3 regions of the Proteus sp. Marseille-Q3619 genome follow, and region 3 is predicted to be linked to each of the others. Evidence: predicted binding sites of a transcription regulator. Region 3 holds the regulator's gene; each other region holds the start of a gene.

Evidence for each region. The regulator PhoB, encoded in region 3, activates phosphate uptake and scavenging genes when phosphate is short. The targets are predictions, from matches to a motif close to CTGTCATAAAACTGNCNNAT.
Region 1: phoA (alkaline phosphatase) is a predicted target of PhoB. The motif match lies at 1,658-1,677, and genes of this name have one in related genera.
Region 2: ugpB (sn-glycerol-3-phosphate ABC transporter substrate-binding protein UgpB) is a predicted target of PhoB. The motif match lies at 1,770-1,789, and genes of this name have one in related genera.

What each region holds. Positions count from the first base shown of each region.
Region 1 is NZ_CBDIMP010000001.1:1,564,862-1,568,153, forward strand. It holds gene phoA (alkaline phosphatase) at 114-1,553, opposite strand; gene ACWPWK_RS07145 (alpha/beta hydrolase-fold protein) at 1,742-3,292, opposite strand, start outside.
Region 2 is NZ_CBDIMP010000001.1:2,721,464-2,724,755, reverse strand. It holds gene ACWPWK_RS12565 (carbamate kinase family protein) at 1-670, opposite strand, end outside; gene ACWPWK_RS12560 (glycerophosphoryl diester phosphodiesterase) at 994-1,728, opposite strand; gene ugpB (sn-glycerol-3-phosphate ABC transporter substrate-binding protein UgpB) at 1,903-3,210, shown strand; gene ugpA (sn-glycerol-3-phosphate ABC transporter permease UgpA) at 3,273-3,292, shown strand, end outside.
Region 3 is NZ_CBDIMP010000001.1:2,925,687-2,928,978, forward strand. It holds gene sbcD (exonuclease subunit SbcD) at 1-736, opposite strand, end outside; gene phoB (phosphate regulon transcriptional regulator PhoB) at 958-1,647, shown strand; gene phoR (phosphate regulon sensor histidine kinase PhoR) at 1,671-2,969, shown strand.

The DNA.
Region 1 (3,292 bases), 1.4 Mb from region 3:
ATCCTAATAAAAAAACGCGACCAGAGGGTATCTCTCTAAGCCGCGCGAAAATACAACAATTTAGTAAGGCAATTCGACTACAAGTTCAGACAGACTATAAATTCAACTTGAACTTACTTCAGACCCATCGCATCACGCATTGTGAAAAACAAATCTGTTTGGTCAGTTAACCCAACCACATTAGCCGCATGTGGACCATAAGCGGCAACCCGTAATTGTGCTCCTGTATGCTCTTGAGACTCTTCTTCTGAGTTACCGTAATTCACCACCATAACCGCACCATCTTTAGTGATAAGTGCCTGTGTTAACCCACTGGATTTCACATCAGCTTCAATAATTTGGCTTGAATGCGCATGATCAGCAGTCACGATAATCAGAGTGTCGCCGTTTTGTTTAGCAAAATCTAAACCGATTTGTACGGCTTCATCTAGTGCAACAGTTTCACCAATTTGTCCGCAAGGATTCGCATTATGATCTTGCTTATCGATAGAAGCACTTTCGACTTGTAAGAAGAAGCCATTTTCATTGGTTTTCAGCAAATCGATCGCTTTTTTGGTCATTTGTGCCAGTGTTGGCGCATTCGGATCAAGTTTAGCGTTAGGTTTGCACTCTAAAGGTGGGTTATTTAAATTACCGTGGTAAGTCGCTTTAGGGCCTTCCCATGCCACTGCCATATTGCCTTCATGGAATAAACCTAGTACAGGCTTATCTTGGTTCGCAAGCGTAATCGCATCGAGTGATTTGGCATCTTTCACGATTTGATAACCACGCTCAATGGCTTGTTGCTCTAACGTTTTGCCTTTGTATTCACCCGCCACTGCGGTTTGAGCAAAACTTTTTGCTCCACCACCTAATGTGACATCAGCGCGAGTCACTAATAATTGCTCAGAGATAGAACCTCTACCGCCATTTTCCAATGCGTTTGTTGAGCATTTCTCTAAGGTTTCAACAGGGCCATAGCATTTGCGTCCTGTTACATGCGAGAACAGAGCCGCAGGTGTTGCATCTTGAATTTCAGAGGTTGTCACGTTCCCTGTCGCCTTTCCATTGGCTTTTGCTAATTCCAAAATAGTTTGGTGATCCTTACCAAACACATCAATCCCTAATGCACCATTATAGGTTTTCACACCCGAAGCCCATGCTGTCGCAGAAGCGGCAGAGTCTGTTACATAATTAGGTTTTTGGGTTTTTCTGTCTAAAGCGTAGTGTGTGTATTGACCCGTAATAGGTAAGGCATCGATACCTTTAAAGAAACCACCCGCACCTTCGGCATAGTTACGAGCAACGGTGATTTCAGAATCCCCCATACCATCACCAATAAAGAGGATTACATTTTTCGCTTGGTTATTATTTAAAGCTGCTTTTAATGTCTCAGTTTGATCTTGAGTCATACGGCGAGCACCGCCAAATTCCGTGATATTACCTTTTGCTGCACGATCTTGAGCTAAAATGGCATCAGCAGCAACGGGAGCAGCAAAAGAAGAGAAACTCGCGCCAGCTAATAGCGTTGTTACAATAACGGATAAAATAGAACGTTGGTAACGATGAGACATAGCTTTTTCCTTGCACTCTAAAGTAAAAAAACAGGGTTAATGTTTTAAGTCAGGAAAAGCTTACGGCAGTTAAATGACAGAGAAATGAAGAGTAAACGCGATTTTGATGACAGCTTTATGACAGGTTGGTGACAAATCAGAAGCTTATGCCGTTTATCATCACTCATAAGCTTCTGTCATTATCAATATTAATGTTCTTTAGTTAATGCTTTCGCACCGAGATATAGCGTTTCACACCAAGAGATATAATCATGCCCACTTGCCATTTCTAGCGATTGAACTGGGTAACCTTTTTGTTCTAAAACCAGTTTAAGATGGCGATTATTATTTAAAATCCCCCCTTTATCACCACGGTTTTCAAATAACCCAGCCTCTAAGAAAAACTGTAATGGTTTTTTATCTGCTTGCTCAAATTGTCGAATAAGCCATTCAGGCTCTTCATTTTCAGGCGCCCACCAATAAGAGCCTGACATACTCAGCACTTTACCAAAGCGATCAGGACGATTAAATGCCACCCATGAAGACGCTAATCCTCCATAACTCGAACCCGCCACAATGGTTTCTTCTCCTGATACGTGAATACCTTTCTCTTTTTCTAACCAAACAAAGAGTTCATCTGCCAAGAAACGGTAAAAATCAGGATTTGGTGGTAACTCAACACTACGACGATCACTATCAATACTATCAACAAATAAGATCATCATCGGTGCCAATTTCCCTTCTTCGATCTGTTTATCAAAAAACCGATCAATACCATATTGGCGACGATAAGTTTGACCATCAAATAACACTAAGAGTCGAGGTACTTCCATTTTTTTAGCAGGCTGGTAAAGCGCTATTTCACGATCGTTATTTAAGATCTGACTGTGAAAACGCACAATTTCTGTGTTGCCTTTCATTTTTCTATCAAGAATATCAGGCAATTGGCATTCACGTTGACTATCTAACGATAATAAAGAAAAGTGATTATAAATATCCTCAGATTTGCTTGGTGAATCTTGAGAATTCAGCGGATCTGCCTGTGCTGTGGTTAAAATAGCGCGACGCTGTTCGAATGGCTCTGCATTTTCAATGATAGGCACATCAGGTGCTAATTTATATTGCATTAATGTATCGTTAGGTACGATATAGCTACGATACCAAATATCACTATTGGCTAAATGGGTTAATGGATCATGATTACCATCGGGTGATCCCAATAAATAGACATTCTTTTTTGCACCTTGCCATAAAAAAGTCACTAACTTTTTATCCTTATCATAAGGCTCAATAAGGGGTGCACCTTCGTGACGTACTTGTTGCCAAAATGCCTGAATATTTTGTTGATTCAATTGATGAGCAAGTATTTGTAAACGAGGGCTAATAGGTGCAATTCCCGCATCTTTATCTAAAGGCTGATAAGGCTGTGTTATCAGTGTGAATTGCCACGGTTTTCCCACCTCACCTTGTGCAATTAATTGATAACTCGTAGTTTCAGGTAATAAAAAGCGTACTTTTTGTTGCCCATCCGCAGGAACATCTTTTAATAAGCTACGGATATGTGTGCCATTTTGGGTTTCTAATCGTAGATTTTGTACCCCTTTCACATTCAGTTCGGCATAACGTTGACTCTCTAAATACGTGGTAAAACACAGCGCATTGTTGTTATCAAACTGACCTGTTATTTCTTTGCCTTCAGTTACGGTTAAGCAATTGGAAAAACTAGGGAAAGATGCCATTAATGCACATATCATCAGAGG
Region 2 (3,292 bases), 200 kb from region 3:
CTAGCAATGTTGATGACAAGTCTTTATCAATAACGGCATCGACACTTTGGTAATTTCCCTGTTCATTTTTAATCACAGGAATACCACCGCCACCCACAGCAATAACAACATAGCCGCATTCTGATAGTGACTTAATTGCACTAGATTCAATAACATGTTGTGGAATTGGAGAGGCAACAACACGACGATAACCACGACCAGAGTCTTCAACAAAATGCCATTGAGGATTTTCTTGCTTTAATTGCACCATCTCTTGTTCAGAGAAAAATGCACCAATAGGTTTTGTTGGAGAAACAAAATTAGGATCGTTTTTATCTACTTCAACTTGTGTGATAAGGGTAACTGCTTGTTTATTTTGTTGAACACGAAGCTTATTCGTTAACGCTTGTTGTATTAAATAGCCGATACCGCCTTGTGTATCTGCAACACAGTTGGCCAAAGGTGTTAACGGTAAACCTTCTTGCACATGCGCCACTTCAGCGCGACGTAAATCAAGCCCTACTTGTGGCCCATTACCATGAGTTAAAACAATATTATACCCTTCAGCCACCATATCACTAATATGGGCTGCAACCTCTTGTACTGCTTGTTCTTGATGAGCGATAGACTGGCTAGCATTGTCTTTAATAATACTGTTGCCTCCAATGGCAACAACAACGAGTTCTTTCATATTTCACTCTCAATTATATTATTGGCAATTAAAGTAGAAATAATGCACCTCTACTCTTAGAGGTTGGGTTGATAAGGTCGCCATATTTGCTAACCATTTTCCCCATTTTTATTTTTAATGAGATAAATATTACCTAGTTGAATAATATCTATTCATTAATTGCGCAGGATAATAGCAGAGAATGTAAAGAAAACATCTATTACTCAACGTTTCTCTTATTTAATTTCTGTAATTAAAATACGGAAAGAAAAGGATAAAAGGCGTCATCAAACACATCAATAACGCCTTATTCAATACAAGTAAGCAGGATTGTTAGTGCTTTTTCACTTTGCTATTTGATCAACATTTGGTAGATAAACATCAGGCATATCAGTGATCAGCATATCAACACCCCATTGCTCAAAATCTTTCACTTCTTCAGGATTATTCGGGGTATAACAATAAATTTCATAACCCGCTTGTTTCAACATTTGAGCTTGTTCTTGTGTGAGATATTTGTAATTACAATGCACACTAAAACCATCGATCGCTTTTAGTGTTTCTAACGCATTATCAGGAATTTCATCCCACAATTGGCCTCTGCGAATAAAAGGCAGGTATCGTTTCATAACGATCAGTGCATGCGTATCAAAAGAAGAAAATAAAATTTGCTCATTCGGAATATCTGCACTTTTTATCATGTCAGAAACCGCTAAACATAAACGTTCAACATCATCATCAGGCCATGTTTTCAATTCAATATTGAGCTTTGTTCCTGAACGCTTAATAAGCTGCAATCCTTGTCTTAAAGAAGGAACTTTCTCACCTTGATAGAGTGAACTAAACCAACTTCCTGCATCAAGGCGATGTAAATCATCTAAGGTATGAAAACGCACAGCACCTTGCCCATTCGTGCAACGATTAACTGTTTTATCATGAATAAGCACAGGAACATGATCCGCGGTTAATTGCACATCCGTTTCAATCCATTCGCACCCAAAATCAATCGCCATTTTAAACGCAGCCAATGTATTTTCAGGCGCTTTTCCAGAAAAACCTCGGTGAGCAGCTATCTTCATTTCTCTCTCCTTTTCATTTGTGCCGACATCATGACAACCATTTATGACAGCAATTTGACAGTCATACCATCAATATATCTTCATTTAATTGTCACCCATTTGTCATAAACAACATTTAGGGTAATTCGCAGATTAGATTGCACCTTTAACTTTCGATTAAAAAGGAAATTCTGCATGTCGATAAAATCAATAACAGGTCTTGCTGTTGCAATGGCGTTATTTACTTCTCCTACACACGCAAAAACACAAATTGAATGGTGGCATGCAATGGGAGGTGCGCTCGGTCAAAAAGTAAATCAAATCGCCTCTGATTTTAACGCCAGTCAATCTGAATATGAGATAAAACCCGTTTATAAAGGCACTTACGCTGAAACGATGACCAGTGCAGTGGCTTCATTTCGTGCTAAAAACCAACCCGCTATTGTGCAAGTCTTTGAAGTGGGCACAGCGAGCATGATGGGGGCAAAAAAAGCCGTTTTTCCTGTTTATCAATTAATGGAAAAAACTAACGAGCCTTTTGATCCTAATAGTTATTTATCAACTGTCACGGGCTATTACACCACCAGCGATGGAAAAATGATGTCACTGCCGTTTAATAGCTCTACGCCTGTACTTTATTACAACAAAGCCCTCTTTAAAAAAGCAGGCATAGAGCAACCACCAAAAACATGGAAAGAGATGGAAGCTGTTTCTCAGAAACTGCTCGATTCTGGAGTAAAATGTGGATTTACCACCACATGGCAATCATGGACACAAATCGAAAATTTTGGTGCGCGTAATAATTTACCTATTGCGACAAAAAATAACGGTTTCGATGGTTTTGACACTACCTTCCTTTTTAATAAAGCGCCTTTCGTTAATCATATTCAACAAATGGCAGATTGGTCGAAATCTGGTATTTTCAAATATGGCGGACGTCAATCGGATGCAATGCCACTGTTTTATACCCAAGAATGCGCCATGGTGATGGAATCATCAGCAGGTTTTGCGGGCATTAAAGAGAATATGAAAGGGATTGATATTGGTGTTAGCCAATTACCTTATGACGATTCTCTTGTACAAAAACCTGCGAATACCATTATTGGCGGAGCGTCTTTATGGGTTATGTCGGGACGTCCAGATGCCGAATATAACGGTGTTGCCAAATTCTTTACCTATCTTTCAAGCCCTGAAGTACAAGCCGATTGGCACCAAGCAACAGGTTATTTACCGGTGACTAAAGCCGCTTATGCGTTAACACAACAGCAAGGCTTTTATCAGCAAAATCCGGGCGCAGATACGGCAATATTACAAATGACAACCTCTGAACCTACCGCCAATTCCAAAGGATTACGCTTTGGTAATTTCCTGCAAACTCGAGAAATCGTTGATGAAGAGTTAGAAAAAGTGTGGTCAGGAAAACAGACCGCTCAGGCTGCGTTAGATAATGCTGTTGCGCGTGGGAATGAGCAGTTACGCCGTTTTGAACGAACTCAACAATAGTCACTTATATTAGGCGAGCAAAGTCGCTCGCCTTCTGTTTTTATCGATTTACTGGACATTGTATGGCTTCTCAATCCATTTA
Region 3 (3,292 bases):
AGCCGCTATAACGAATATGACCTGATTTATTCACCACTTGAGGGCGATGAATATGACCAAGGGCAATATAGTCAAATTCAGGAAATAGGGTTGCTGAAAAGGCTTCTAAGGTGCCGATATAAATTTCACGGACGGAATCTGTCACACTCGCTCCAATCGTGGTGAGATGACCCGTTGCAATAATGGGAATATCGACATTTAATTGCTGACGTAATTCGAGAGCTGCTTGATATTGAGCTTGATAATATTCAGCAATCGCTTCTTTTAAGGCTGTTTGTTTTTCAGCACCTGATTGCCCACTTTTACTGCTGATCATGTCTCTAGGGCGTAGATAAGGGATTGCACAAAGTAATGCTCCTGGAGTGTTATCTTTTTTAGGAAGAATTAACGGAGCTTGTGGTGTTTCAGCATGAACATTGGCAATAACGGTCGTATTTAAACATGCCAACAGTGATTTTGATTCATTTAGTGTTGCCACCGAATCGTGATTACCACCTAGAATAACGAGCTGACATTGTGTATCTCTAATAGCAACAACAAAACGGTTATAAAGCTCTCGGGCGTAGCTTGGAGGGGAGCCAGTATCAAAAATATCACCCGCAACAATCAGAGCATCAACTTGGTAATGTTTAATTTGTGCTAATAACCAATCAAGAAACTGTTGGTGTTCTTTAGCTCGAGTCTTAGTAAAAAAATATTGCCCTAAATGCCAGTCTGATGTGTGAATAATCCGCATTGCTATCCCTCTTTTTTATCTGGTGAAGAGTATAGCGCACCTTGCTTTTTTAGTGAAAACTCAACAATAACTCCCTTTTTTGAGTGATATTTCACCAAAAAATGATTTATTTACCTTAACAACAGGGATCTATTTCAGTAATGTTAAGGCTAGTCATAAATCTGTCATAAAAGTGCATCATAATCATTTTGACCCTCTATATACATTACACAGGATAGAGTATGGCAAGGCGTATTCTTGTTGTTGAAGATGAAACCGCAATTCGAGAGATGATCTGTTTTGTTTTGGAACAAAATGGTTTTCAACCTATTGAAGCAGAAGACTATGATTCTGCATTGAGTTTTCTTATCGATCCTTACCCTGATCTGGTTTTATTAGATTGGATGATCCCTGGTGGATCAGGCTTGCAGGTAATAAAACAGATGAAGCGGGAAAGTAATACCCGTGATATTCCCATTATTATGCTAACGGCAAAAGGGGAAGAAGAAGATAAAGTCCAAGGCCTAGAGACGGGTGCTGATGATTATGTTATCAAACCGTTTTCACCTAAAGAGCTTGTTGCCCGAGTGAAGGCGATTTTACGGCGTTTATCACCGATGTCAGCGGAAGATGTTATTGAATTCAATGGACTCGGTCTTGATCCTGTTTCTCACCGCGTCACAAGTCAAGATAAGCCGATTGATATGGGCCCTACCGAATTTAAACTCCTACACTTTTTTATGACACATCCTGAACGCGTATATAGCAGAGAACAACTGCTAAACTACGTTTGGGGAACCAATGTTTATGTCGAAGACCGTACTGTTGATGTGCATATTCGTCGTTTACGTAAGGCTATTGAAGAAGATGGCCATGACAGAATGATACAGACAGTACGTGGAACGGGATATCGTTTTTCTGCCCGTTTCTAAGTCAATATGGGAGTAATCGTCAGGTGTTAGAACGACTATCGTGGAAAGCCCTCGTTTGGGGGCTATGTCTATTTTGCTTGCCTGCCTTTATATTATCGCTTTTTATTGGGCATCTTCCTTGGTTGCTGGTGGCATCGCTTCTCAGTGCCCTTGTGTGGCATGCCTATAATTTGCTGAAATTATCTAAATGGTTATGGTTAGATCGCTCTGTATTACCTCCGGAAGGGAGAGGGGGATGGGAGCCTATTTTTTATGGTATTCGACAGACCCAACAACGTAATCGTAAACGACGCAGAGAATTAGGCGACTTAATTAAACGTTTTAGAAGCGGGGCTGAAAGTTTACCCGATGCTGTTGTGATGATGACAAATGAAGGGAATATTTTTTGGTGTAATAGTCTAGCTCAACATCTATTAGGCTTTCGCTGGCCTGATGATAATGGGCAAAATATTTTTAACTTATTACGTTATCCTGATTTTTTGCACTATTTTACCGCAGGTGATTTTAGTCGCCCCTTAACTATTTCACTAAATAATGGCTCTATTGTTGAGTTTCGTGTGATGCCATATAGCGAAGATCAGCGCTTAATGGTGGCGCGCGATGTAACAGAAAAAAATAAACTAGAAAACTCACGACGTGATTTTTTTGCTAATGTCAGTCATGAGCTAAGAACACCACTAACCGTTATTCAAGGTTATCTTGAGATGATGGAAGAAAATAGTGTAGCAAAACCCGCAGAGCATAAGGCGATAGTTACGATGCAAGAGCAGGCTAAACGTATGGATACGCTTGTTCAGCAACTCTTACAGCTTTCTCGTATCGAATCTGCTCCTCATATTGATTTAAACAAAATTGTTGATATTCCTGCCATTTTGGCTTTATTACAACAAGAAGCGAACTCACTAAGCCAAGGTCAACATCAGATTGTTTTTGATGTTGATGAAGAGTGGGCTGTTCGTGGTAATGAAGAGCAACTGCGTAGTGCTGTTTCTAATTTAGTGTATAACGCCATTAATCACACTGAAGAGGGTACAACAATCAAAGTGAGTTGGAAGAAAATACCCCAAGGTATGTTATTTAGTGTTTCAGATAATGGGGCGGGGATCAGCGCTGAACACTTAACACGTTTAACAGAGCGTTTTTATCGCGTAGATAAAGCTCGCTCTCGTCATTCTGGCGGTACTGGTTTAGGTTTGGCGATTGTGAAAAAATCGTTGCTTCATCATCACTCTCAATTGAATATTGAAAGTAAAGTAGGTGTTGGGAGTACATTCTCTTTTATCCTTCCTCAAACATTGCTTACTGCTAAAAAAACACACTAGCAGAATGTCTTTTTTAAAGCCTTTATCACTTCTATTCAATCAGTGATAAAGGCTTTTTTGTCCTTTTTTAATCTTTTTAATATCAATAAAAACTAATATCGTAGTGTTAAATTTTAATATTATTAATTAATGGTAACTTTAAATGACGCTAATATTCAATATTATTGGTGATAAAATGCACAAATCATATCATGTATATTCGATGATATATGACAGTTATAACTAGACCTGAAAAATAGTTTAGATGATTCTTCTGGTTTTTAGATTGGCTATTGCCTTTTTTCATTATAAAAGTTTTACTTGTGACCAGTTATCGGCAATTT